DNA from 3 places in the Sporomusa termitida genome. Region 1 is predicted to be linked to each of the others. Evidence: riboswitches for the same ligand, from Rfam matches in the RefSeq annotation. Region 1 holds a riboswitch; each other region holds the start of a gene.
What was found. A riboswitch is a leader RNA that binds a small molecule or an ion and turns the genes downstream of it on or off. The one in region 1 is predicted to bind cobalamin.

Region 1 (9,750 bases):
ATCGGAATTAACAGGGCATTACCGCCGCCGGCCGCAGTCCCCTTAACGTTCATAGTCGGCCCGCCGGAAGGCTGACGCAGGGCGCCGCCCACATTCACACCGCGTTTGCCCAGGCCTTCCATAATGCCGATGGAAGTGGTTGACTTGCCTTCCCCTAAGGGGGTGGGCGTGATCGCGGTTACTTCAATATATTTGCCGTCCGGTTTATCTTTCAGACGGTCGATCACCTTCAGGAAATCAATCTTCGGCGTTTTACCATAAGGAATTATTTCATCTTTTTGCAGCCCCATCATCTCTTGGTACTGGGCGGTAGTTGGGATATTCCCCTCTGCCGCTTCGGCTATTTGCCAGTCCTTCAATACTGTAGGATCCCAAGCCATAAAAATACATCCCCCTCTTTTTTAACTACACATTGGTTTACTGTCTGCAGCTTATATCATCAATTTGCCTGAACACCCCCCCTGTTTGCTTATTTCCTGGGCCCTGCCTAGCCAAGCGCCGGGTAAAGTAAACCTGAATCGGAAATGAAAAAACGCTGATAGATTTAAACGCCGTATACTCCAAGAGTTTAAAATGCAATTGCCAATTAAGTAAATAGCCAATTCACATAATTCTGAAATTGCATTTTACTTCCGATTCCCGGTTAACAGCAACTTATATATACATCTATGTAACCTTTTGTAATTATTGTTAATTACTCCCACAGTTTTTACATTCTACATTGGCACGCTATTTCCTACCGGCGAAAAATATTTTTTTCACATTTCACAATATTAAGTTAAATTTTACAATTTTTCCAGAAAAAGCATCATTTTTGACAATATATTGGTCCTCTTCTGCCTGCCACCGCCGTTAGCCCTTAACGCTGTCAGCTCCCGGACGCTGGGACAGAATACTGGGGCCGGTGTTCAGGCTGGCGGCCGCAGCCCCGGCTGTTCTTCACCGGCAAACAGCAATAAGACCTGCAGGCATTAATTGCTTGCAGGTCTTATGGTAAGGTCTCTGAATGTCTTATAAATCCATGATAATAGGCAGGATCATCGGTCTGCGCCCGGTTTTGGAAAATAAAAATTTGGCAAGCGCTTCCCGGATACCGGCTTTAAGCGGCGCCCATTGGGTAATCGGCTGGTTTTCGAATCGTTCCAAAACGGTTTTTACTATTTTCCGCGACTCTTCCATTAAAGCCTCCGAGTCCCGCACATAGACAAAACCCCGGGAAACAATGTCCGGGCCGTCCAGAACACAGCCCCTGCTTTTGTCAAGGGTAACAACAACAATTAATACCCCGTCCTGAGACAACTGGCGCCGGTCCCTGATCACAATATTACCGACATCGCCAACACCTAATCCGTCCACAAAAATTTTGCCGGCAGTTACCTTGCCGGCCATACGTCCGGTCTCGGCCGTAAACTCAAACACCTGGCCATTTTCACCAATAAAAACATTTTCTTTGGGTATTCCCAATTCATTGGCCAGTTTGCTATGATGTTTGAGCATTCTGTGCTCGCCGTGAACAGGAATAAGGAATTTGGGCCGTGTCAGATTCAAAATAAGCTTAAGCTCCTCCTGGCTGGCATGGCCGGAGACATGGATACCTGATGTCCGCTCATAAACGACATGAATGCCGGACCGGAGCAAAGCATCAATCGTGCGGCCGATAGACCGTTCATTGCCGGGTATTGGGCTGGCTGCGATCAGCACCGTATCACCGTGCGTCAATTCCAGGCTGCGATGATTCCTCGCGGCCAGCCGGCTGAGCGCCGCCATCGGTTCCCCCTGACTGCCTGTGGTTAAAATCAGCATCTGGCGGTCCGGATAACGGTTGATTTCATCAACACTGATCAGAATGCCTTCGGGAATTGTCATATAGCCAAGCTCTTGCGCCTTGGTGATAACGGTCACCATACTCCGGCCGAGCAGCGCCACTTTGCGCCCGTATTGGCAGGCTGAATTTATGGCCTGCTGCAGTCTCGGCACATTGGAAGCAAAAGTAGTCAGGATGATCCGCCCCTTGGCAGAACGAAAATGCTCGTCTAACGCCACACTGACAGTTCGTTCCGATTTGGTGTAGCCCGGGCGCTCGGCATTAGTGCTGTCCGACAGCAGTACCAGGACACCGTCATTGCCCAGTTCGGCAAATTTGTGGATATCAATCATTTGTCCGTCAACCGGGGTCTGATCGATTTTAAAGTCGCCGGTATGCACAATTGTTCCTACCGGGGTTTTGAAATAAATCCCCAAAGCATCGGCAATCGAATGATTTACCCGGATAAACCCCACCTCAAACTGACCAAGCGTCAGGGAATCGCCGGGAGCCACGGGAATGAGGTTATGAGCCGAGACATCATATTCCTTAAGCCGTCCTTCCACCAGCCCCAGGGTAAGCCTGGAACCATACACAGGCACATCGACCTGGCGCAGCAGATAAAATAAAGAGCCGATATGATCCTCATGGCCATGGGTCAAAACAACGGCCCTGACTTTATCCTTATTTTCGATTATATAGGACATGTCAGGTATCACCAGATCAATCCCCAGCATGTCCTCTTCCGGGAAGGCCAGACCTGAGTCCAGGATAATTATGTCATCACCATAACGGAACACCGTCATATTTTTCCCGATCTCGCCAAGTCCCCCCAGCGGTATAATGAGTAGTTTGTCGTTCTTTTTCAACTGAAACCTCCAATAATTAATTTATTCTTTTTATTCTTTGACAAAATTAGAAACTAGGACCCCGACAGGCCCTAGTTTTACGCAACGTTACATTGTCATCCGCACCATCTGAGCAAAATTAACGCCGGTCACTAACTAGTATCTTTTATTATATACAACCAGCCCGCGTTTTGCAAATAGTCGTTATTCCTGTTTTATAAAAGCAATCAGCTCCCGGGCGGCATGCGACAAATACCGGCCTTTTTTCCAGGCCATGGCCAGCTGCAGATAGAGCTGGGGATCAGCCATCGGCAGCGTAGTAAAGCTATCGGGGTTAAGTTCCCGGCAAACCTTGCCCGGGAGTAATGCCACCCCCAGGCGGGCGGCAACAATCTGAGTCATAAGTTCCTGCTGCGATGTCTCAAAAATAATATGGGGTATAAAACCGGCTGCTTTACAGCGCTCAATAATTTTGTCATGCAGGATATAGTCATTGCTGTATAACACAAACTGCTCATCCTTCAGGTCCTGATAGGCAATCACGCTCCTGCCGGCCAGGGGATGCTGCGGATGCATAACAATATTAAGCCTGTCCCGGACAAAAGAGAGCTTTTCATACAGTTCTTCCTCTTCACAGGGTACATAGATGATCCCCATATCCAGGGTGCCGTCCTGAATTCCCAGCTCAATCTTCTTGGAACCGTATTCATAAAGCTTTATCTGGATATTGGGATATTCATTCTTAAATTGCCCCAGTGACTGGGCAAAGTCACTGACGCCGGTAATCGGTGGCAAGCCGATATGAATTTTGCCTGTTTGCAGCTTCGTTATGCCCTTCAGCTGTACATTGATGTTGAGAAAAGAGGACACAATCTGCTGCGCTTGCTCCAGGATTGCTTCACCGGCATCGGTGAGTTCAACAATCTTAGTATTGCGGTAGAATAATGTCGAACCAAGCTGCGTTTCCAGATCTTTAATCGTCTTGCTGATGGAAGGCTGGGAAACATGCAGGGTTTCGGCCGCTTTGCTGAAGCTTCTCTGCCGGGCAACCTCAATAAAATATTCCAATTGTCTTATATCCACGTAATTTCTCTCCATTTTCCTTCACTATTAAAAATTCCTTGCGTTAATAATGATGCATATTTTCCGGCCTGTAAGTATAGACTGTTCCATAAATCACATATTTTTTATTTACGAAATCTAAAAAGCAATTGACGTTTACAGCTATATTGACTATTATACTATTATTATCAAAGTTTGTGGATAATAATACTTTATTGTCGAATAATGCAATAGTTTAATTATAAATGAAGGGAGAATACCTTTGAAAGAGTTATTGCAATGTATAGCTATTATATCTTTAATGTTGTTAATGCCGCTGATATTTAACTAATAACTAGGTGCCTGTTTCTATTTATTAAAAGGGTTACATTCTCACCTTGCCTTATTTATGGCTTGGTGTCTATTTTTTTATGCAGAAAAAGCCCAGGCAGCAGAATTTTTGCTGCCACCTGAGCTTGTTAGGGGTTACCAGGGCTTCCGCCCGGTAGCTTTTATCTGCTTGACAAAACCCGCGGCCTTCGGTTAAGCCTGGGCTTTACCTGGCGGGAAGCCAGCCTGCTAATCCTTAACCTCCTTGTTCTGCTTTAACGCCCCCGGACCGTCCTGAGCAACAGCAACCTCGGCTTCGCCGAAGGTCTTCATATCATTGATCACATGCTCGGAAGCCTTGACAAGGGACAGGCCGAGAGCGGCGCCGACGCCTTCGCCCAAAGCGATATCCAGCTTAAGATAGGCCGGTATCCCGATCAGCGCCAGGGCGGTCTGATGGGCAGGCTCCACAGCAAAGTGCGAGCCTAGCAAATAATGCTTCACGGCCGGCGCCAGCCTGGTGGCAATGAGTGCGGCCGCACTTGTGGCCAGGCCGTCCAGGACAACGGCGGTCCGGTGAGCAGCTGCCCCCAGGATGACACCGGTCAGGCCGGCAATGGCCAGACTGCCGGTTTTGCTGACAACATCCAGGGGATCTGCCGGCTCAGGCTGATTGACAGCTAAGGCTCTCTGCACAATCTCGCTCAGCAGACTGCCTGCTTCAGTCCAGGCCTTGTCACTATAACAGGCAATCACGGCCGTACCCGGCGCAGTGCCGCCCAGCCCCATTTCGCCCAGGCCCAGCACCCTGGCCCCTTGTGCGGCTTCCGCGCGGGCCAGGGCGATGCCGGTCTCCAGGGCCTGAATCGCCTGCTGCCGCGTCATTGCCGGCCCCCGCGTAATATCACCGGTACCGTAAGCTATTTTTTTATGGCAGATCTGCGGCCAGTGCGTCAGTTCGGCCGCAACCCCGATATCCACGACAACCGTCCGGGCCTGAACATGCCCGGCAAACGTCGTCAGCGGCGACCGGCCGCGGCAGAAATTCTCAATCCTGCCGGCAGTTGGCTGGCCGGCGGCGGCAACACCATTATCAGCCGCCATGACAATAATACTTTTCCCCAGGCTCCGGGGCCGGGGGTTGCCGGTAATGCCTGCCAGCTGACAGGCTATATGCTCAAAGGAATATAGACTGTTGAGAGGCTTGGTCAGGTTATCCAGCCGCAGCTGACACTTCTCCATCGCCGCGGCATCAAGGGGTTTGATTTGGCTAATCGTATTCTCAAGCATTCGACTGACCTCCCAGGTTATTCAGCATATTAACTGTCGCCGTCAGCATATCCACCACGACCGAAGCCCCAATCGCTTCGCCCAGGCGAACCCCCATATCCAGGCAGGCTTCCAGATTAAGATGCCCCAAAGCAATGATATGGGCCGGTTCCCCGGACAGATGGGAAGCAAACATATATTCCTTGCTCAGGGGATGGATCGCATTGGCGATCAACGCCGCCGCCGTGGTATTGAGACCGTCAATCACAACCGCACAGCGGTTGGCGGCACAGCCCAGAACAATACCGGCCAGCGCCCCGATCTCAAAGCCCCCCACCTTGGATAAAACATCGATGCCGTCGCCGGCGTCAGGCTGGTTCAGGGCCAGCGCCCGGCGGACAATATCCATCTTAACCTGCAAACGGCTGTCCGATATCCCGGTGCCCCGGCCGGTCACCTGCTCCGGCGACAGACCGGTAAAGGCCCCGACAATCGCAGCGCTGGCGGTTGTGTTGCCAATGCCCATCTCCCCCAGGCTAAAGCAGTTATAGCCCTGCCGGACCCGGTCATTGACGATGTCGATGCCTGTTTCGATTGCCTGTACAGCCTGCTGCCGGGTCATAGCCGGCCCCTGGGTAAAATCCTGCGTCCCATAGGCTATTTTCCGGTGCCACAACCCCGGCACATGCGACATATCGCCGGCCACGCCCATATCGACAACAACCATGTCGGCGCCGCAAAAATTAGCAAAGGCATTGGCGCTGCCGCCCTTGGAAATCAGATAATTGGCCGTCATATGAATGGTGGTTTCCACCGGATATGCACTAATCCCCTGTCTGGCTACCCCATGATCGGCCGAGGCCACCACCATGCAGGCCCGGGGAATGTCAGGCTGCAGCCGGCCGGTTATCGCCGCATACTGCCGTACCATTTGCTCCAGACGGCCCAGACTGCCGGCCGGCCGCAGCAGCCTGTCCAGTTTTTCCTGTACCTGCTGCCCAATCACAGGTTCCGGTGCCGTAATGCGCAATAACGTCTCGTGTAGTAAACTCATAATAACCCCCCATTTTAGTACAACAATCAGGCAAAAACAAAGGGCTTTTCTGGGTAATCCCAAAAAAGCCCTCTTTTCCATGAAGGTGGTATAACGGTATTAAGGCAGGTCTCCTGGCTCCCGGTTCATCAACACTTACGCCTTCCCCTTGCGAGTGGCATCGGTAAGGTCTTCCCGGTACAGTGGCGGGCCCGCGCCTACATACGGAATCATTCCGTACTCGGACTTCCCTATTCTCCCCCGGCACGCGGGGGCACCTCAACCGTGAATATATATAATGTTCACCGTCATTATAGCAGACGGTCCGGAAAGCCGTCAATGGCTAAAAACCTAAAACCGGCTACAGAGTGACCCCGTTTTTAAAGATCGCAATCTCCCGGAACCCCATTTTTTCCGCCTGCGTCTGCCGGCCGGAAGCCACCGCCAGCACATAGTCGACAAACAGATCGGCCAGCGGCTCCAGCTTCATGCCGGTCAGCAGCCGGCCGGCATCAAAATCCATCCAGTTGCGTTTTTTACTAAACAATTCACTGTTTGTCGCCACCTTGACGGTCGGCACAACGGTTCCCAGCGGCGTACCGCGTCCGGTGGTAAACAGGATCATATGACAGCCGGCAGCAGCCAGCACCGTTGTCGCCACCCCGTCATTGCCGGGACCGCTTAACAGGTTTAACCCCCGGGTTTTAACCTGCTCTCCATAGTTCAGGACATCAGTCACGCTGCTGGTGCCGCCTTTTTGCGTACAGCCCAGCGATTTGTCCTCAAGGCTGGAGATGCCGCCCTGCTTGTTGCCCGGGGACGGGTTCTCATAAATAGCTTGGTTATGGGCGGCAAAGTATTCTTTGAAACCATTAATCAGCCGCACGGTTTTTTCAAAAACCTCCCGATTCGCGGCCCTGTTCATTAGAATCGTCTCGGCCCCGAACATTTCCGGCACTTCGCTTAATACGGTAGTGCCGCCCATGGCGGTCAGCCGGTCGGAAAAAGCCCCGACCAGCGGGTTGGCGGTAATGCCGGAAAAGCCGTCTGAGCCGCCGCATTTAAGACCGATGATCAGTTCCGAGGCCGGGCAGTCCTGCCGGGAAAACTGCCGGGCGTAGCCGGCGAGTTCGCCGATAAGCCGCACCCCTTCGGCGATTTCATCCTCAACCGCCTGGGCTTCCAGAAACTTTACCCGGTCCGGGTTGTAGCTGCCCAACACCTTTTTAAACTCCCCGATATTGTTGTTTTCGCAGCCCAGCCCCAGCACCAGCACGGCCCCGGCATTGGGATGCGCAACCAGATCGGCCAGAATCCGCTGGGTCGTCAGCTGATCCTCGCCCATTTGCGAACAGCCATAAGGATGCTTAAGTTCAAAGATACCGTCAATATGTTCCATACCGCCATATTCCCGGGCCGCCTGCCGGGCAATCAGCTCGGCATTCTTGTTGACACAGCCGACGGTCGGCACAATCCAGATCTCGTTGCGGATGCCGACTTTGCCGTCCGGACGGCAGTAGCCCTGAAACATTTTGGCGGCCGCCGGCCTTAGTTCCGTAAGTTCGGGCTTATATTCATAGGCCAGAATCTCCCCCAGGCCGGTGGTCAGGTTATGGGTATGGACCCAGTCGCCGGCCTTGATATCGGCGGCGGCAATACCGATAGGAAAACCATATTTAATAATTTTCTGGCCGGCGGCAATATAGCCGAGCGCAATCTTATGGCCTTTGTCAACCGCCACCGCCGCCCGCAGGCACTGGCCGTTGATTGCCAATTCCTCACCGGCCGCAACCGGCGCCAGGGTGACGGCCACATTGTCATTGGCCTGAATTTGTAACAACGCCATTGCTATTCCTCCAACCGCTTCGGCTATTCGACTAATTGGGCCACAGTAGCCTGGATACCGTGCTCGCAAATATCGTAAAGATACGCGGCAATCATCGGCGTGAGACCGGGAACCGCCGTAAGATCAGTACCCCAGATGCCGGTATTGCCCAAAATCGCCTGGGCTACTTTGGCGGCACTTTGGGCGCTGCCGTCATAGTCCCGCCAGGCGGCAGCACAGAATTCCAGAGTCGGCAAATCGTCTTTCATAATAAACTCGCCGGCTGCGCGCTGGGCTTTCATGGCCGAGCCGTCAATAACGCCGTCTTTGTAAACGGTAATCAGGGCCGCCAGCGAGAATACCAGCTTCTCAGACAGTACGCCGTTCTGCTGGTAGTAAGCAAGCAGTGACGGCAGATTCCTGGTTTTGAACTTGGCGGACGAGTTAAGCAGAATACTAAGCAGATAATGCTTAATAAAAGGATTCTCAAACCGTTCAATCACACTGCCGGCGAAATCGCTCAGCATCTCCCGGTCCAGGTTAATCGACGGGACAATCTCCTCCCAGATAACCTGGCGGATAAACTTCCCCATCACCGGATGATCCATCATCTCTTTGACCGCCTCCAGCCCGTACAGATAAGCCACCGGCACCGACGCGGTGTGCGCGCCGTTCAGGATGCGGACCTTACGGGTGCGGTACGGCGACATATCGTTGGTCCAGATCACATTCAGGCCGGTTTTGGCAAAAGGCAGGCGCTCAGCTAATGCCGCCGGCCCCTCAATAACCCATAAATGGAATAATTCTCCCGTAGTTAACAACCGGTCCTGATACCCCAGATACTGTTCCAGTTCCCCCGCTTCCTCCCTGGGGTAACCGGTGACAACCCGGTCCACCAGCGTATTCACAAACGTATTGTGCTCCGACACCCAGGCTGCGAAGGCCGCCGGCAGGCCCCATTCCCGGGCCAGGCGCAGCACAATGGCCTGCAGCTGTTCCCCGTTGCGCTCGATCAGCTCGCAAGGCAGAATGACCATGCCCTTGGCCGCCTCACCCTGAAAATGCTGAAAGCGGTGATACAGGTAGACAGTCAGTTTGCCGGGGAAAGAAACAGGCGGCAGCTTGTCGGGGCGGTCCGCCGGGTCATAGATAATACCGGCTTCCGTTGTATTGGAAACGACAAATTCAATGGCCGGGTTCTCCGCACACGCCAGGCAGGCCGCCCAGTCTGTATAGGGATTGATCCCCCGGCTGACAGAGCTTATCAGTTCTTTTTGCTCAACAATCCGGCCCGCCTGCAGGCCCCGCAGCAGCAGGGTATATAACCCGTCCTGCTCATTAATGCTGCCGGCCAGCCCGTCGGCAATCGGCTGAACCACTACAATCCGGCCGTTGAATAAGCCCTGCTTGTTCAGCCGGTGAATCATCCAGTCCACAAAAGCCCGTAAAAAGTTACCCTCGCCAAACTGAATAACCCGTTCCGGCAAATGACTGGCGGCAAACACCTCCAGGTCGGCCGGCGGCTGCAGGTTTGCCAAAGTTGCTGCGTTTAATTGGTTCATCTTCTTCACTCCCGCTATTGAATTAGAACAGGCCAATG
Region 2 (9,750 bases), 660 kb from region 1:
TATCATAACAAAGCTCTTTGTTGTGAAATGCAAAAACAAGATAACGAGGCGATTGCTGCTTATCAGAAATTTTTACAACTTGCCGACCCGGAGGCACCGGAAGCTGCTCACGCCCGGGAGCGCCTGCAGGCACTAGGGGCCGACGCTGGCGGAAATGACATCCAATAGGAGGTAGGTTTGTTTATGGATAAACGGCGCTTAGGGCGTACCGGGCTGATGGTTACCCCCATTAGCTTCGGGGCGTTACCTGTACAGCGGTGTACAATGGCAGAGGCCAATCAGGTGCTGAATACTGCATTGGATGCCGGCATTAACTTCTTTGATACTGCCAGGGCATATACTGACAGTGAAGAAAAGATCGGGGTATGTATAGCAAATCGTCGCCAGGAATATTATTTAGCGACGAAAAGTATGGCGAGGACGAAAGCCGCTATGTCCACTGATATCCAAAATAGTCTTGCTAATATGAAGACTGAATATATTGACCTGTATCAGCTTCATAATGTCAAATCGGCAGCGGACTGGAATACGGCCATGGCTCCCGGCGGTGCACTTGAAGCTTTAAAGGAGGCGCAAACAGCTGGTAGAATTGGCCATATTGGTATAACCGGACATAATATGGACATGCTGGTAAGAGCCGTTAAAACTGGTGAATTCAGCACAGTGCAGGTGCCTTTCAACTGTGTTGAGCAGGGGGCATTGCAGGAACTGATACCGTTGGCGAAAGCAATGGATGTGGGAATCATAGTTATGAAACCCTTAGGGGGAGGCATGATTTCAGAGGTTGAACTGGCTTTGCGGTTTGTTCTTCAGCATGACGGGCTGGTCGCAATTCCCGGTATGGACCAAATTGAACATCTTGACCAAAATTTGGCGCCAACCAAAGATTTTAAGCCGTTAAATGCAGAGGAAACAGCTATATTGAAGGCCGAAGCAGCGGCATTGGGGCCTGTATTCTGCCGCCGCTGCGGATATTGCATGCCCTGTGTGGCAGGAATTGATATCCCGTCCACGTTTATTTTTCATCATCAATATACAAGATATAATATGAAAAATGTAATTCCCATGCGGTATAAAGGCCTTGAGGTCAAAGCCTCTGCTTGCATTGAATGCGGTGAATGCGAAAGTCGTTGCCCGTATAATTTGCCGATCCGCACCCGCATGAAACAGGTGGCCCAGGATCTCGGGTAGAGATACAAGGAGGAAAAAATATGGCTGAAGAAACCAAATTTGACATTGCTGTTATCGGCGGCGGCCCAGCCGGGCTGTCTGCCGCCCTGACAGGACGTATCCGTAATAAAAGGATTGCCTTATTTGAACACCTTGACTTTAGCCAAAAATTGCAGAAAGCCCATTTAGTAGATAACTATCTGGGCTTGCCGGCGGTAACCGGCAAAGGGCTCATGCAGCATTTCTCCGGGCATGCGCTGGCTCACGAACCGGTGTTGATTAAGGAAAAGGTGCTTAATGTATTTCCGGGAGAGGCTTTGTTTACTTTACTCACACCTAAAACTACCTATGAAGCCAAGGCTGTTATTTTTGCTACCGGTGTGGTTAGCACACTGCTCTTTGAAGGGGAGCGCGACCTGCTTGGCCGGGGGGTTAGCTACTGCGCCACCTGCGACGGCCGGATGTTTGAGGGACGGGATGTAGCTGTCATCTCCTATACCCAGGAAGGCGAGAATGAAACTGCTTTCTTAGGAGAAATTTGTCGTAATGTGTACTTCTTGCCCCAGTATAAGGGCGACTTTAGCCATCTGCGTTCCCCTGTAAAAGTTCTGACAGCTAAGCCCAAGGCCATCACCGGCGATGGGCAGGTAGAAAAGCTGGTAACTGATAAAGAAGAATTGAAGGTACATGGTGTTTTTATCATGCGTCAGTCTGATCCGGTTGAAAACCTGCTGCCTGGTCTGGAGCTTGATGGTGAAGTGATTAAGGTATACCGGGATCTGTCGACAAATATCCCCGGGGTATTTGCCGCCGGTGACTGTACCGGTAAACCATGGCAGATTGCCAAAGCAACCGGTGAAGGTCTGGTAGCTGTATTAAGTGCGATTACCTATATTGATAAACAAGTGAAATAAAAAAGCGAGACTGCTTGGCCTGCCGCAAATGATGGCTGGGATAACCCCGCCAGATCATTATCAGATGTAAGGCTCAGTCTCGTTTTGTTTCCATAAACAAGGTATATATGATTAAAGTCGCTTTGTCGTTTGCCGTTCTTCACGTCTGCGGCTGTACAACGCCAGCAAGTCAGGCGGTTCAGGTGATTTTAATAAATAGTCGGGAGCTAGCTCTGCACATTTTTCTACCGCGGCTTTCAAGTCATAATATACCTCCCATTTGCCTTTGACCAAATCCTTACCGGTCAGACGGAGCAGATAGGCAGGATGATAAGTGGCAATAGCAGGAATGCCATATTTGGTAGTAAACCACCGGCCGCGGTCTTTGGTGATACGGGCATTAGGCGACAGCAAATATTTTAAAGCCACACTGCCAAGCGCAATGATAATCTTAGGTTGAACCAGTGCCAGTTCCTTGTCCAGCCAGGTAAGGGCACAAAACAGGCCTTCTTCTACTGTTGGGGTACGGTTGTTTCGGGGGCGGCATTTTATGATATTAGTCGTATAAATCTTATCACGGGTAACGCCGACACTGGTAAGTGCCTTATCTAGAAGCTGGCCGGAAGGGCCTACCAGAGGTACGCCATATTCGTCCTCAACCCCGCCTGGTCCTTCCCCGATAATGGCCAACGGACTGTAAGGTGTACCATTATAGGAGGTGGGGCCGATCGCGTCCTGGCGCAGGTGGCAGGCGCTGCAAGCCAGAAGCGATTGCTCAAGTTGTTCGTGAGTGTCCTGTGTCATGATTTCACCTCAGTATTCTATTTCGCTTTGCAAAATTAAAATTCCTTTGGAGAAATGGAAAAAAATCTAGTCCCTGCTGCCGCTGCTCAATTGACTAGGCAAGCATGTATTTTTAGTAAACTTTATGTATTAAATAGTAGGATATAATTGTTTTGCCGGCAATATAATTTAATAGAGTGTAAATAAAATAGCTTGACGCTCCTTGTCCTGCCAATTAGAATAGAATTAATTACATAATATTACCTTATAAACTTTATTGTCTACTGTAGATGCCGGTAAAAGGCTGGACCACATCAAGAAAGGAATTAAAGTTCATGAGCATAATTGAGGCGCTTTGTGATGTGATCGGCGAACGGGATAGATATACAGTCGAACATAGCAAAAATGTGGCTTGCCTAATGGCTGGTTTCGCTGAATATGCAGAACTCCCTGTGGAAGATGTGACCCTTGCTTATGTTGTCGGGATCGTTCATGATGTGGGTAAAGTCAGTGTTCCTGATGATATTTTAAATAAATCAGGAGACCTGACAGACGCTGAACTTGCAGTTATCAGACAGCATCCTGATGTTGGTGCTGATATTTTGGCTGAGGTTGAGGGACTGAATAGGATCGCCACAATTGTCCGTCATCATCATGAACGATATGATGGTAAAGGGTATGGTACCGGCTTGGCAGGGGACTCTATCCCTTTTTTTAGCCGCATGCTGGCGGTATGTGACAGTTTCGATGCCATGACAACTGTGCGTTGTTACCGGCGGGAGCCATTTAGTATCGCTAAAGCGCTGGATGAAATTAGCCGGTGTGCCGGTTCGCAATTTGATCCGGTAATAAGCCGGTGTTTTATTGATTTTATTAATGACTGTCAAAAGTATGATACTTTAACCGCTGCTCATGCTTAAGTGCATTTAAAACTGGCAGTACTGCCAGTACTTTACAATTTGTATTGAATAATGTATAATTTTATAATGCATAATAAATAGTAATCTCAATATCGTTTGTTGCAATGACAGGGCAGCGCATAATTTGGAGTTTTCAGAGAGCTGGCGTGAGGTGCGAGCCGGTAACGTAATTATGTCATCCACCCTATGAGCATGCGGTGATGAGCCGTACGGAACACGCCCGTTATGCGTGCCGAGCGGACTCAGCGAGTCAATCAGGGTGGCAACGCGGGAGAAATTATACTCCCGTCCCTATCACAGGGACGGGAGTTTTTTATGTTAAGGAGGAAGATAAGCATGTTAGATATCAAATTCGTGCGGGATAACCCCGGGGCAATCGAACTGGCGCTGACCAACCGGGGAGCAGCCATGAGCTTGGATGAGTTTATCAGCCGGGAAAAAGAGCGGCGGGGGTTATTAGCCGAAGTAGAAATACTTAAAAACAAGCGGAATACTGTGTCTCAGGAAATCAGCAAAAAGAAAAAAAATGGTGATAATGCTGAGGATATGATTCTGGAGATGCGGGCGGTAGGAGACCGCATTAGCGCTATTGATGCCAAAGTCAAAGAAGCCGAGTCCGCCCTGGCCGCTATTATTATGAGCATTCCCAATGTACCGCATGCCTCTGTGCCTGTGGGTAAAGATGAACATGACAACAAAGAAATTCGCCGCTATGGTACGCCGCGTGACTTTGCTTTTACACCGCTTGCTCATTGGGAAATTGGTGAAAAATTAGGTATTCTTGACTTTGAGCGGGGCGGTAAAGTAACCGGCGCCAGGTTTACTTTTTACAAAGGTCTGGGTTCCCGGCTGGAACGCTCGTTAATCAACTTTATGCTTGACCTGCATACCCAACAACATGGCTACACTGAGTTTTTCCCCCCATTTATTGTCAATGAAGCCAGCATGATTGGCACAGGTCAGTTGCCTAAGTTTGCGCAGGATATGTTTAAGCTGGAAGGTCTTGACTATTATCTTATTCCAACGGCCGAAGTACCAATTACTAACCTGCATCGCCAGGAAATTCTGGATGCCAAGGATCTGCCGCTTTATTATACAGCCTACAGCGCGTGTTTCCGGGCTGAAGCCGGCGCTGCCGGCCGAGACACCCGGGGCCTTATTCGTCAGCACCAGTTCAACAAAGTAGAGATGGTTAAGTTCAGCCTGCCGGAAGAGTCGTATAATGAGCTGGAAAAGCTGACTCTTAATGCGGAAAAAGTATTGCAGCTGTTAGGTTTGCCGCACAGAACCATGTTATTGTGTTCAGGTGACATGGGGTTCTCATCGGCAAAGACATACGATCTGGAGGTATGGCTGCCTAGCTTTAACACCTATCGCGAGATTTCATCCTGTTCTAACTTTGAAGATTTCCAGGCCCGGCGGGCAGAGATTAAATTTCGCCGTGAGCCAAAAGCAAAACCAGAGTTTGTCCACACTCTAAACGGATCGGGTGTGGCAATTGGCCGGACGGTTGCCGCTGTTTTGGAGAATTACCAGCAAGAAGACGGGTCAGTCATTGTGCCGGAAGTCTTACGGCCTTACATGGGTGTAGATATAATCAGGTAATACAGGACCCCGGCGCTTATGTTGCTTAAAGTGCTGGGGTTTGGTTATCTAGACATGATTAACCGGAACGAGATAGGGGCTTAAAATGTACATAATTATTGCAAATAGCAGTAATAGCAAAAGATATTTTATCATTTCTTCCCCTCCCTCCTTTTTTTACATATTTTGTTTCATTTGTTAATTATAACAAATGAAACAAAATAAATGAAGTTATTACGGTAATAATGTTAGGCTCTAATCGCTTGCATACCTGGCATCCCTGGGGATTATACATAATTAAATAAATTCATTTAATGTATCTGTAGTTGCATTGGCGTAGACATAAATTATCTTGACTTTTAGTACTGTTAATCATACAATTTAAGTAATTCTATATGGAACAGGCGCCCGATCGGGCTTAAAAGGGAAGCCGGTGCGAATCCGGCACGGTCCCGCCGCTGTAATGGTGAGCCAACTGCAATGAGCCACTGAAATAGTAACCTATTTTGGGAAGGCGTAGTCTGGTGATGAGCCTAAGTCAGAAGAACTGCCTGTTTGACAATCACCGTTTTCACCCACGCGCGATGGGGAGGGGATTTGCGTCAATTCGGCAAATAATCTCTGCCACGCCGCGCGTGGACAGAGATTTTATTTTTTAAGGAGTTGTTTAGATTATGTCAGGAATTTTTTACGGTGTCGGTGTAGGCCCCGGCGATCCCGAATTACTCACTTTGAAAGCCATTAATGCCATTAAGTCGGCCGATGTAGTAATTGCTCCCCGGACTGAGAAAAAAGACGAAAGTACGGCGATGTCGATTGCCCGTCCATATATTCAAGAAGGCAGTGAGGTTTTGGAACTGGTATTTCCCATGAACTATAACGCCCAAGCCTTGTCTGAGGCGTGGGTGAGCAATAAAAGCATAATCCTTGGCTTGTTAGATGCCGGCAAGAAAGTTGCTTTTCTAACCTTGGGGGACCCTATGCTTTATAGCACATACATGTATGTGTATCGGCTGCTGGAAGATTCAGGTCATGAAATCGTTAATATTCCTGGCGTTAACTCGTTTTCTGCTATTGGCAACCGCCTGGGAGTGGCACTGGCTGAAGGTGGCGATATTCTGAGCATCGTACCGGCCACCATTGATGAAAAGCGGCTGGAGCAGGTACTGGCGGTATCTGATAATGTTGTTCTTATGAAAGTATATAAAAATTATACGGAAATTGTCGAAAAACTGCAGAAACATGGCATGGTTGAAAATGCTGTTATGGTCTCGAAATGTGGTCTGGAGGGTGAAGAAATTATTCACGACCTGATAACCGCCGGCAGTAAGAAAGTAAACTATTTATCGACCATTCTTACTAAACGCTCCAAAGTGAGTAAACACGCATTGGCATGAGCAGCAGTTCTTTAGCGGCACTTCTGCGGCGCAAACAGGCTAATGTCCGTATAGCAGGCTTGATCCTGCTGGTGGCAACGGTGTTGTTTGCTTTAGCGGCGGTTGGGTTCGGCCGGGCTGATATCAGCATGGTTGATGCGGCGGCTGTTATTTATGGTAAGCTGACTGGCAGCCAGGAAGCCTATAGCTCTATTCATGCTGCTCAGACGGCAATCATCTGGGATATTCGCCTGCCGCGTATTCTGGCTGCTATTGCTGTTGGCGGCGGCCTGGCTGTGGCCGGAGTGGTTTTTCAGGCGTTGCTGATGAATCCTCTGGCTGACTCCTATACCATGGGTGTATCAACCGGCGCTGCTTTTGGTGCCAGCGTTGCCATCTATCTCAATATTTTTGCCCAGGGGGGCCTGCCTGTGACAGTGTTTGCTTTTGGCGGTGCTGTCCTTACATTGTTAATTGTTATGTCAATGGCGCGGGTAAAGGGGTATGTGTCATCGGCGAATCTGGTTATTGCCGGCATTATTGTCAGCAGTATCCTGTCCGCAGCAATCACAATGGTTAAAAGTCTGGCCGGTGAGCAGGTATCAGCTATTGTTACCTGGCTGATTGGCAGTTTGGCGGCTAAAAGCTGGGAGCATGTGGTGTATGCCTGGCCGCTGATTATGGCTGCTTGTTTTTTGTGCTATTATTATGCCGGCGATCTCAATATTTTGTCACTCGGTGACCGTGAAGCGCGCAGTCTGGGTATTAACGTGTCACGACTGCGGACAATTCTCTTGGGCGCCGGCGCACTTATTACGGCCGTATGTGTCGCTATTGGCGGTATTATTGGTTTTGTCGGCCTGATTGTGCCTCACATGGTCAGGATGGTAACTGGTTCGGATAATAAGGCCTTGATTCCGTTATGTGGTCTGACCGGTGGGTTGCTACTCTTGACAGCTGATACTTTTGGCCGGTCGGTTGGCAATATTGAGATACCTGTCGGCGTATTGACAACACTATTAGGCGGCCCTTTCTTTGTATATATTTTCAGGATACGCAATAAGACGCTTGGGTAGGGGCGTTTATGATGATTAAAGTAGAAAACATACAATTTAATTATGGTGATAAACCAGTGCTGCGTGATATTAGCTTGCCTATTCGTCAAGGTAGTTTTACCGGTATCGTAGGACCCAATGGCTCCGGGAAAACGACGTTGCTCAATATCATGACAGGTCAGCTGAAGGCGGCTGCCGGTAGGATAACAATAAAAGCCCGGGATATCACTTCCTACAGAATTGAGGAAGTGGCCCGCTATATTGCTGTTGTACCGCAAAATATGGATATCAGGTTTCCTTATACCTGTCTGGATATTGTCGGCATGGGCCGTACGCCGTTTAAGGCCAGGCTGCAGGGTCTGAACGACGGCGATTTAAGAATCATTGAAAATGCCATGCGGATTACTAATACGCTTACTTTTGCCGGGCGGCTTATTACAGAACTAAGTGGTGGCGAACGTCAACGGGTGTTATTTGCCAAAGCCCTGGCCCAACAGCCGGAAATCCTGTTTTTAGATGAGTCCTTCTCTAATATGGATATTTTTTATAGCATTACGTGTCTGAATCTGCTCAAGGAATTATGTGCAAAGCAGGGATTAACAGTAGTAGCTATTATCCATGATCTTAATCTTGCCAGCGTTTTTTGTTCAGAGGCTGCTGTTCTTAAGGCCGGCCGGCTGGTCGAACAGGGGCCGGCATCAGCTGTACTTAACCCTGAACTTATCCGGGATGTGTTTAAGATCAAGGTAGTACGTGCCGGTGAGGCAGGCCTGGCCGTACTCTCCGACTTGTAAACGGATGAACTTTCGTGAAGGGGAGATATAAGGCAATGAAAATAAAATTTCTAAGCATCACTGGCATTGTTGTGCTGCTGTTGTCCCTGCTGGGCTGTGGATCTCCTAAACAGCCGGTTAGTCCGGGTGAGGGCAACATAAGTATTGTTGATGATTTAAACCAAACGATCGTTCTTGCGCAGCCGGCAAAGCGGATTATTTCTTTGTATTCGGCCCATACTGAAAACCTAATAGCCCTTGGTCTGGGGCCGGAGATTATCGGTGTCAGTACGACTGAATCGGATCCTGTTGCTCAAAATAAACCGGTATTTGACTACCGCGCCGACCCGGAGAAAGTCCTGGCTGCCCAGCCTGATATTGTTATTATCAGACCTTTCATTAAACAAAGTTATCCGGATTTTATTAAAACCTTAGAGCAGGCAAATATTAAAATCGTTTGCCTTTACCCTGAGAAATTCGAGGATTTTGACAGCTATATTCATAAACTCGCGGTATTAACAGGCCGGGAGCAACAGGCTGCTGACCGTCTGGCTGCTTTTCATAACAAGCTCACAGAGATCGCTGACCGTACAGCTAAGGCGCCTGTTAAAAAGCAGGTCTACTTTGAGTCAACTGCCACTGAGTACCGGACAATTACACCGGCAAGTACGCCCGGGACCGTACTTAATCTGGCCGGCGCCATCAACGTGGCTGCCGATGCGCAGGCAATAAAAACAACCGGCAGCATTGCTGCTTATGGCAGTGAGCGTCTCCTGATGAAGGCCGATGAAATAGACGTCTTTCTGGCGCAGCGGGGACCAATGAACCCCGGGATTACTGTCGACGCAATTAAGCAGCGCCCGGGCTTTGATAAAATCAAGGCAGTACGACAGGAACAAGTCTATATTGTTGACGAGAAGCTAGTTTCAAGCCCGACCTTCCGTTTGGCTGAGGGGGTTGAGCAGTTGGCAAAATTGATTTATCCGGAGGTATTTTGACCATGACCTGAACCTGATAAAAATTTCCCGGGCAGCCGCACTTACTAAGTTTCTAGGGAGCAGTGATCGCACTTATATTCGTAGTCGCCTGAAGAGGGGTAGGTAATGCAACAAATTTGCCAGCAATGTAAAACAGTATGTGGGCAGGATGAGATACGTTGTCCCCGCTGCCATAAATTACTGCGGACTTACTGTGAC
Region 3 (9,750 bases), 310 kb from region 1:
AATAACTCACTCATTGCCAGCCGCGGCCTTGCTGCCGGCTGCTGATCAGGATAGCCGACCGGCAGCAGGGCCACCACATCATATCTGTCATCCAGTTCAAGCATTGTTTTAATCTTTTGACGGTCCAGGATGCCAATCCAGCAGCTGCCTAAGCCTAAGTCGAAGGCTGTAAGGGTCATATGATCAATCGCAATCGCCGCATTCAGCCAGGCATACGCCTTGGCCGTTTCCGGATCAAGAGGGTTTCGCTGCTTATACTCAAGGATTTTTTCCACATCAAGCGGATTGTCGCTAAAGGCGCCTGCGGCTTGCAGCTCGGTCCATCTTGCCAGGGCCGTCGACCATACCTGCGAGTCTGTGCAGCATACGATGATCACCGGGGCTTTCGTTACAAACGGCAGCGTATACTCTGCCAGCCTGGCTTTGGCTTCCGGGCTTTTAATAACCACATAGCGTGAAGGCTGCAGGTTGGACCCGGAGGGGGCCAGCCTTGCTGCCGCCAATATTGCTTTGATGTCGTCGTCAGACACCTGATCAGGCTTAAATTTCCGGATACTTCTCCTGTTGGCAATGGCAGCACTCAGTTCCATAATAAACACCTCTCCTGTTTTATTATTAGTTATGGACACCTCTGTCCCTGGGGGCAAAAAAGAAAAGGCCGGAAAGCAGAAGCGCTCTCCGGCCTTCAGTGGTTCTGATCAGCCGGTTTGGGGTTTATGTAGACAAGAAGGCTATATTTTACGCCGGCGGGTTAAGTTAATCCGAAAGGCATACATGTCACTCCGGTAGATGCTTTTCTCATATTCCAGCGGATTGCCGTCGTGATCGGTGACCAGACGTTTGGAAAGCAGTGCACAGCAAGGGTCGGCCGTCAGTCCTAAGAGTTTTTTCTCCCGGTCGGCCGGAATAATTGAGGCAATTGTTTGTTTGGCCTCCCAGAGGCTTATACCCAGTTTTGTTTCCAGGATATCATAAGTTGAAACATTATTTAAATCAAATTCCGCTAACTTTTGTCCAATCGCCAACGGATAATACTGGGTTTCCAGGACCACCGGGGTGTCATTGGCTAAGCGCAGCCTGATTGTTTCGTAGACATCTTTTACACCGAAAATCTTGGCTGCATCCTGGGGGGCGGTAACCATTCCCTGACTTAGCACCCGGATATTAGGATTCATTCCCATTTCATCAACAATCTCAAAAAAGGTGCTTAAGTTGCCCAGCCACTCCTCAATCGGCCTGACGGCAACAAATGTTCCCAGCCCTTGCCGTGATTCGAGGATACCTTCCTCAATTAAACTCCGGATGGCCCGGCGGATTGTGGCCCGGCTTACGGCAAATCTAGCCATAAGATCGTATTCGGCCGGGATCTTATCGGTAAAAGTCCCCTTTAAAATTTCGTTATGCAGGCAATTTCGCACTTGCAAATGCAGCGGCATAGAATTTTTTCGATCTAACACAGCCTGTACATCCTTCCTCAGGTGGAACCGGTCTCTCCTGTTATAAGAGCTTACGCCATATTTAATCAATTTGCTGTTCATTATACCATTATACGGATGTTCGGACAACCTGTTTTTTGCTTTTCTTGCTATAAATTATTTAATTTGCCAAAAGTCAGGAATCATTACCCTTAAGTCATTGACAACGTACAGTTTTATATGATATAAAATATATAACTTAATTGCGAGCAGGCTGATCAGAATAACTGAAGGCTAAGATCAATATCCCTGTGGGGAACTGAATCTTAGCCTTTTTATTTTATCAGTGTTATTTATGACTTATATTGTCCGTACATCATGATGACCATACGATAACTTATCTGCCGGTGTGACGGCAGAGCGGGAGAGGGTGTTTGTCTTCTCAAGTCGGTCGATTGATTACCGGACAACGGGGAACTTATCGCTGGGAGGTTAGAGTATGAATAAAGAAGTGGCAGGCGGACTCGATGCCGATGAATTGGCACGTCTCCACCGGGAGCACTTGTGGCTGCACCTTACAAATCACAGGCAGTTTGATCACCAGGAGCCGCCGATTATGGTCGAGGGCAATGGCTTTATCATTAAAGATGCCTTGGGCCGGGAATATGTGGATGGCTTGTCCGGCGGGGTTTGGGCTGTTAATGTCGGCTATGGCCGGGAAACCATGGTCAAGGCAATCAGCGAGCAATTACGGCGGCTGCCTTATTATGCCGGTTCACTGGCGACACCCCCTTATATTTTGCTGGCCCAGAAGCTGGCGGCCTTATTGCCTAGGCTGCCGAAAGTATATATTTCCAATAGCGGCTCCGAAGCTAACGAAAAGGCGTTTAAGATTGCCAGACAATATTTTCGCGAGCAATATCCCCGACGAGACAAATATAAGATTATTTACCGCAACCGGGATTATCACGGTACTACTTTGGCGGCGCTGGCCAGCAGCGGGCAGACAGAACGAAAACTGAAATTCGGGCCGTTGCCGGCCGGCTTTGTTGAAATCCCTCATGCTCTTTGTTACCGGTGCGAATTTGGCAAGCGTTATCCCGGCTGTAATATTGACTGTGCCCGGGCCCTCGAGACTGTCATACAAACAGAAGGTGAAGACTCGGTTGCTGCTGTTATTGTCGAGCCGATTACCGCCGGCGGCGGGATTATTCCGCCGGTTGCCGAGTATTATCCGCTTGTGCAGGAGATCTGCCGCCGCTATGAGGTGCTGCTGATTATGGATGAGGTGGTTACCGGCTTTGGCAGAACCGGCTTAATGTTTGGCCATCAGCACTATGGCGTTGATCCGGATATTATTACCATGGCCAAAGGTCTGGCAAGCGGTTATATGCCGATATCGGCCACAGTTGCGAGGAAAAGTATCTTTGACAGGTTTCTGGCTGAACCGGAGGATACAAGCGGCTACTTCCGGGATATCAGCACCTTTGGCGGCTGTACCGGCTGCTCGGCGGCGGCGCTGGAGAATATCAGGATCATTGAGGAGGAGCGACTGGCGGAGCAGAGTGCGGCCATGGGTACATATTTAATGGCGAGCCTGCAAGAGCTGGCCGGGCTGCCGGTTGTCGGCGAGGTTAGGGGCAAAGGGTTATTAGTGGGCATTGAATTAGTGGCCGACAAAAAATCCCAGAGCCCGCTGCCTGAGAAATATCTGGCCCAGGTGGTGGCGGCCGCTAAAGCAGAAGGGGTTATTATCGGCAGAATGGTGCGCAGTGTCCCTGAGCTTAATAATGTCTTATATACGGCGCCGCCGCTGATTATCGACAAAGCGGGTATTGATAAAATTACCGCTGCCCTGCGGGGAGCACTGGGCAAGCTGCGGGTTTAGCCCTGCGGCAGAGGGAGTGAGGTTATATGAAAGTAAGGCCGGGACAGGAGGAATGGCATGATCAGGGTTGAGGTTGGGAGTGTATGCCGCACTGCCGGCAGGCATATTACCACAGAGCGCTTATTGACGTTCAGCACAGTCGGTATCGTGCTGTTGCTGTGGTTTATAGTTACCGAGTTAAAGCTTGTGTCAGACATTCTGGTGCCTTCGCCGCACAAAGTTATGAACAGCTTTCTGGAAATTGCCAGGAACGGTTATAAAGAAAATGGCCTGCTCACACACCTGGGGGACAGCATGCTCCGCCTTATCGCTTCATTCTTGCTGGTGGTCATTACGGCTATTCCGCTGGGGTTAGCCAGCGGCTACAATTCAAAAATCCGCGCTATTGTGGATCCGCTGATTGAATTTTACCGGCCGCTGCCGCCGCTGGCCTATTATACCCTGCTGGTGTTATGGATGGGGATAGAGAATTCATCCAAGATTGCGTTGTTATATCTGGCAGGCTTTGCCCCTGTTTATATTGCCTGTGTAGCGGGGGTACTGAAGATCAGAAATGACTATATTGATGGCGCTTATACACTGGGGGCCAACAGCAGGCAGGTCTTCCTGCATGTGATTTTTCCGGCCTGCCTGCCTGATATATTTGTCGGTTTACGGACCGCAATTGGTGTTGCTTATACAACTTTAGTTGCGGCCGAGATGGTTGCGGCTGTGACCGGTATCGGCTGGATGGTACTTGATGCCAGTAAATTTCTAAGAAGCGATATTATTTTTCTCGGCATTATTATTATGGGCATAACCGGTATTATGATTGACAGGATAATAAGGTTTGCCGAGCAAAGGATCGTACCTTGGAAAGGAAAAGAATAAACAGAAAAGGGAGAGGTTGTTAATGAGAAAAAAATGGAAAAAATTGTTGGTGGCAGGCGGGCTGATACTGGCTGTGGCCCTGCAATTGACCGGCTGCGGCCAGAGCAACCAGGCTGGTACACCGGCGAAGCCGGAAGTGGTCACTATTGGTTTTCAGGATATACCCAATGACGAAATCGTAGCCAAGGTGAAAGGTTTTTATGAGAGTGAGCTGGGAGTAAAGGTTAATTTCAAAAAATTTGATTCCGGCCGGGATGTCAACAACGCCTTTGCCTCAAACAGTATTGATATTGGGTTAATGGGGAGTACGCCCGCTGCTGTCGGCATCTCCCAGGGGCTTGGCTATGAGGTTTTCTGGATTCATGATGTTATCGGGGCGGCCGAGTCGCTGGCGGTAAAGAACACTGCCAATATTAATTCAGTTCAGGACCTGAAAGGTAAAAAAGTGGCGGTGCCGTTTAGCTCCACGGCTCACTACAGCCTGCTGAATGCCCTGAAGGTGGAGGGTGTCAATCAGGCTGAAGTTAAGATATTGGATATGCAGCCGCCTGATATTTTTGCGGCCTGGCAGCGTGGCGATATTGACGCCGCTTATGTCTGGAATCCTGTTTTAGGCAAATTGCTGGCCGATGGCAAGGTGATCACCGACAGTGGCAAATTAGCGGAGAAAGGCATAATAACGGCCGATCTTGGGGTTGTCAGCAAAGAATTTGCCCGGAAATATCCGGAGGTTGTCGCTCAATATATAAAAGTCCAGCAAAAAGCCCATGACCTTTACAAAAACAATCCTGATGAGGCGGCCGCAGCTTTGGCGCAAGGACTGAATATTGATAAAGCCGAGGCGTTAAAGCAGACCAGGGAACTGATTTGGCTGTCCGGCCGGGAGCAGGTGGCTGACAAATACTTTGGCTCAAGCACCAATAAGGGTAATCTGGCTAAAGTATTAAAGGCTACCGCCGACTTCCTGGTTGAGCAAAAAGCAATCGAAACCGCCCCGGACCTGGAGGCTTTTGAGAAAGCCGTTAACCCCCAATATATTGAAACTACGTTAAAGTAAATGTAAGCAGGAGGCTGCAGTATGGTGTTAAGTGAGCCCGGGTGGGCTGAGGAGCAGGCTGATGCGGTGGTGGTCCTGAAGAATGTGTCGTTGACTTATCAGGCGGACTCTGACATATATGCATTGGCAAACATTGATCTTAGCCTGCACGAAGGCGAGTTTGTCTGCCTGCTGGGACCTTCGGGCTGCGGAAAAAGCACTTTGTTAAAAATTGTTGCCGGTTTTATCAGCCCGTCGGCCGGCCAGGCTGTTATGGACGGGGCAGCAATCCAAGGGGCCGACTGGCATCGGGGGGTTGTGTTTCAGCAGCCGCCCCTGTATCCCTGGCTGACCACCCGGGATAATGTCCGGTTTGGGCTAAGAATGCGCAATATCCCTGAAAGTGAGAGCCGGCAGCTTACCGAAGAATATCTGCGGAAAGTGGGTTTGGAGGAGTTCGGTAATCATAAGCCGTACGAATTATCGGGCGGTATGAAACAACGGGTAGCTATTGCCCGGTCATTGGTTAATAAACCCCGCGTACTGTTGATGGATGAGCCTTTCGGGGCCCTGGACGCCCTGACCCGCGAGCAGATGCAAAGCCTGTTGCGCAACATATGGTGGGAATCGAAATGCACGATTTTATTTATTACCCATGATGTGGATGAAGCGCTGGCCCTGGGAACCAGGGTGCTGGTTATGTCCAAGCGGCCGGGGCGCATTGTGAAAGAATTTAAAACCTCCTTCACTTATGCAATCTCCGGGGAGAATTCTAACCGGGTACGCTATACAGCGCAATTTTTACAGGCGCGCGAAGAAATCCTCGAATTGATTAACCGGCAGGAGATTAGCTATATTATATAACCTTAGCACGACATTAGCGCATCTGGTGTAAGAGCTGGAGCTGAGAGGCGTATTCTTAATCGGCAGCTAATTTCTACTCGCAACGGCGCAAAAGGCCGGCAAGCATAAGAATGCTCGCCGGCTTCACCTTTGGGAGAAGGCCGGGATGCCCAATCAATATTGAAATATCAACCATAAATGATGCTGATTGCAGGTTTTACGAGAATCAAAAGGAATAGTTAACAGACTGGTTAATTCGGTGAATATAGTAATATTTCCTTTTTAGTACAATTATACCTGTGAGGAATACTTATCAGTAAAATAATGGTTGACAATCATTGTCGCGTATTTATATAATAATAAAAACAATACAAATAGCCAAATTTTTATTATTAATGACAATTTTATACAGAACGTTATAAGTGTCAGCAGCATTCACTGCTGAACGATGAGAGGAAAACGGGTGAAAATCCCGTGCTGTCCCGCAGCTGTAAATAGGGAGCCTGCTTCGAAGATCGTCACTGGAGAAACTCTGGGAAGACGGAAGCAAGGTTATGATCTATGAGCCAGAAAGCCTGCTTATAATAAGATTCATTGTTGACTTACGCGTGATAAGGAAATGGATGTGTGCGTGTGTGCCAATCAGCGCTCTTGTCTGATTTTCTGCATATGACCGCAGTACGACTGCCTGGGCAGTTGTTTAATCCGGCTAGAATCCTTTTCTTCTCGTTAAGAAAATGATTCTAGCCGGATTTTTGTTGAACAGAGAGGAGAAGGTGCCTTGAAGAGAAAAGAGCTTTTGCATCGTTTGGCGCAGATGCTTATTACGCTTTTCGGTGTGAGCCTGCTGACGTTTTCTCTGATGTATCTGTCGCCGGGGGACCCGGTGGAGATGTTGCTGGAGGTAGGCGATACCATTGTTTCGGAGGAAACGATTGCCGAAACGCGGGCGCAGCTGGGCCTGGACCAGCCGTTTCATGTGCAGTACCTTCGCTGGCTTACCGGTGTTTTGCAGGGGGATATGGGCATGGCGTATTCGGCGAAGATGCCGGTAGCCGACCGTCTCTGGCAGTGTCTGCCGGGCACTATAGTGCTCGCCGCCGCGTCGATTGTCATGATGCTGCTGATCTCGGTGCCGTGCGGGATACTGGCGGCGGTGTATCGAAACCGCGCTGTTGATTATCTAATTCGCGGCATTACGTTTTTAGGTGTATCCATGCCGAGCTTCTGGGTAGGGCTTATTCTGCTGTATGTTTTTGGGCTGAAGCTGGGTTTGTTCCCGATAGCGGGCGGCGTGGTGTCGTTTGACCGGATGGTGCTGCCGGCGCTGACGCTGGCTATTGCGATGTCGGCTAAATATACGCGGCAGGTGCGTACGGCAATTTTGGAGGAACTGGGACAGGATTATATCATTGGCGCCCGGATGCGGGGCTTGCCCATGCAGAAGATTCTCTGGCGGCATGTGCTGCCAAATGCGTGTTTGCCGCTGATCACGCTCTTGGGTTTGTCGATCGGCTGGCTGCTAGGCGGCGCGGCTGTTATTGAGATGGTCTTTTCCTGGCCCGGTCTTGGCAAAATGGCGGTGCAGGCCATTGCGATGCGTGATTATCCGCTGGTGCAGGGGGTTGTCCTCTGGATTGCCGTTTTATATATGGCAATAAATCTGTTAGTCGATATTTCCTATACCTATCTTGATCCGCGGCTGAAGAAAGGAGGAGGCTGAGTGGCGTTTTGGACAAAGGACAAGTTTTTGTTTGGGCTGTACACGTTTTTTGTCCTTGTGGTTGTCGGCTTTGCGCTCTTTGCGCCCTGGCTGGCTCCTTATGATCCGTATGACGCGGTAATGCGGCAGTCGCTGCAGGCGCCGTCGGCGGAGCACATATTCGGCACGGACAAGCTGGGGCGGGACTGTTTTTCGCGTATTCTTTACGGGATGCGCACCTCGTTGATCATGACGATGATGGTGGTTTCTATTATTACGGTAGGAGGAACTTTTATCGGCGTGGTGGCCGGCTATTCGGGCGGCAAAGTGGATACTGTGCTCATGCGCATTGTGGACATGATGCTGGCTTTTCCGGGGATCGTGCTGGCTATTGCCATTGCCGGTATGCTGGGCGGCAATATCGTAAATGCAATTTTGGCGCTGGCGGCGGTGAACTGGACCAAGTACGCGCGTTTGGGGCGCAGCCTTACGCTGAAGCTGCGCGAGCGTGATTTTATCGCAGCGGCCGTAACCAATGGGACAAGGCCGCTGCATCTTTTATGGCGTCATATTCTGCCCAATATTCTGCCGATCATTGTTATAACGGCCGCCATGGACATCGGTGTGATGATTATGGAATTGGCAGGCTTGTCGTTTTTGGGCTTTGGCGCGCAGCCGCCGACACCGGAATGGGGACTTATGCTCAATGAGGGAAGACAGCATATCCAAACGGCTCCCTGGCTGATGCTGTATCCGGGAGCGGCCATACTGATTGTTGTAGCGATTTTCAACCTATGGGGAGACAGCCTGCGCGATATTATGGACCCACAGCGGACAAACTGAATAAACATATGGAAGGGATGAGGTTATGAAGAGACTGGGAAGATTTACCTGCCTGCTGCTGCTGATTTGTATGGCAGCGACTCTTATAGCGGGCTGCGGCGGCAGCGGTACAAAGGAAGCTGACCCAACGACGCTGAGAATTGGTGTAACAAATTTTGCGGATTCACTGGAACCAACGGAGAATTATTTTGGCTGGGTCGTTATGCGTTATGGCCTGGGGGAAAGTCTTGCAAAATTTGATGAAAAGATGAATGTGCAGCCGTGGCTGGCTGAAAGCTGGCAGATTAGTGCCGACCACATGAGCTGGACCTTTAAAATCAGAGACGGAGTGAAGTTCTCCAACGGCAAGCCGTTAGACGCGGCCGCTGTTAAGGCCTCGCTGGAAAGAGCCTTTGCGAAAAATAAACGGTCGGTAACATTTTTTAAGTATAAGGAAATGAAGGCTGACGGTCAAACGCTTACGATCCTGACGGAAAAGCCGGAGCCGAATATGCCGGGCTTTTTGGCCGATCCGCTCTTTTTGATTGTAGATGTATCGGCTGAACCGGAACGCAACTTCGCCAAGGAAGGTCCGATTGGCACCGGTCCCTATATGTGCAAGTCTTTCGTCAAGGATAAAGCGGTTATGGTGAAAAATTCGCATTACTGGGACGGCGAAGTGCCTTATGAAACAGTTGAAATTCCGTCTATAGACGATCCGAATACCCGGGCAATGGCTCTGCAGTCCGGCGAGGTGGACATGGCGGTCAATATTGCAGCCGGTGATATTAGCCTCTTTAACGACAAGGAAAAGTTCCATATCGACAGAATTCCCTCACTGCGCACCGTCCTGGCGCGAATTAACCAAAAAGGCGTTTTAGGCGATCAGAAGGTTCGCGCGGCATTCATCAGCGCCTGCGACAGAAAGGTATATAATGAAGTTATTTTGAAAGGAACCTTTATTGAGGGCAAGGCTCCTGTACCTCCATCGATGGATTACGGCTTCGATCAGCTTACGGATCCCAACAGCTATAATATTGACCGCGCCAAACAGCTATTGGCGGAAGCCGGCTGGAAGGACGCCGACGGTGACGGTATACTGGAAAAGGACGGCAAGAAGCTGACGGTGGATTTTGTTGTGTATAACAGCCGCGCGGAACTGCCGATCTACGCC

Region 2: linked by a shared signal. The riboswitch ahead of cobI (precorrin-2 C(20)-methyltransferase) and the one ahead of cobT (nicotinate-nucleotide--dimethylbenzimidazole phosphoribosyltransferase) in region 1 are both predicted to bind cobalamin.
Region 3: linked by a shared signal. The riboswitch ahead of nikB (nickel ABC transporter permease) and the one ahead of cobT (nicotinate-nucleotide--dimethylbenzimidazole phosphoribosyltransferase) in region 1 are both predicted to bind cobalamin.

Annotation. Positions count from the first base shown of each region.
Region 1 covers NZ_CP036259.1:3,905,868-3,915,617, forward strand. The annotation lists gene SPTER_RS18330 (formate--tetrahydrofolate ligase) at 1-380, opposite strand, end outside; gene SPTER_RS18335 (ribonuclease J) at 1,012-2,673, opposite strand; gene SPTER_RS18340 (LysR family transcriptional regulator) at 2,857-3,735, opposite strand; gene SPTER_RS18345 (nicotinate-nucleotide--dimethylbenzimidazole phosphoribosyltransferase) at 4,273-5,313, opposite strand; gene cobT (nicotinate-nucleotide--dimethylbenzimidazole phosphoribosyltransferase) at 5,306-6,346, opposite strand; cobalamin riboswitch at 6,433-6,622, opposite strand; gene SPTER_RS18355 (UxaA family hydrolase) at 6,687-8,171, opposite strand; gene SPTER_RS18360 (tagaturonate reductase) at 8,195-9,712, opposite strand; gene SPTER_RS18365 (zinc-binding alcohol dehydrogenase family protein) at 9,735-9,750, opposite strand, start outside.
Region 2 covers NZ_CP036259.1:4,564,996-4,574,745, reverse strand. The annotation lists gene SPTER_RS21120 (tetratricopeptide repeat protein) at 1-168, shown strand, start outside; gene SPTER_RS21115 (aldo/keto reductase) at 184-1,191, shown strand; gene SPTER_RS21110 (NAD(P)/FAD-dependent oxidoreductase) at 1,212-2,084, shown strand; gene SPTER_RS21105 (uracil-DNA glycosylase) at 2,196-2,867, opposite strand; gene SPTER_RS21100 (HD-GYP domain-containing protein) at 3,182-3,766, shown strand; gene serS (serine--tRNA ligase) at 4,103-5,371, shown strand; cobalamin riboswitch at 5,736-5,919, shown strand; gene cobI (precorrin-2 C(20)-methyltransferase) at 6,025-6,747, shown strand; gene SPTER_RS21085 (FecCD family ABC transporter permease) at 6,744-7,802, shown strand; gene SPTER_RS21080 (ABC transporter ATP-binding protein) at 7,811-8,575, shown strand; gene SPTER_RS21075 (ABC transporter substrate-binding protein) at 8,611-9,552, shown strand.
Region 3 covers NZ_CP036259.1:4,211,768-4,221,517, reverse strand. The annotation lists gene SPTER_RS19690 (nitroreductase family protein) at 1-590, opposite strand, end outside; gene SPTER_RS25725 (GntR family transcriptional regulator) at 732-1,457, opposite strand; gene SPTER_RS19680 (aminotransferase family protein) at 1,915-3,303, shown strand; gene SPTER_RS19675 (ABC transporter permease subunit) at 3,361-4,173, shown strand; gene SPTER_RS19670 (taurine ABC transporter substrate-binding protein) at 4,196-5,230, shown strand; gene SPTER_RS19665 (ABC transporter ATP-binding protein) at 5,252-6,073, shown strand; cobalamin riboswitch at 6,456-6,649, shown strand; gene nikB (nickel ABC transporter permease) at 6,834-7,775, shown strand; gene nikC (nickel transporter permease) at 7,776-8,597, shown strand; gene SPTER_RS19650 (ABC transporter substrate-binding protein) at 8,623-9,750, shown strand, end outside.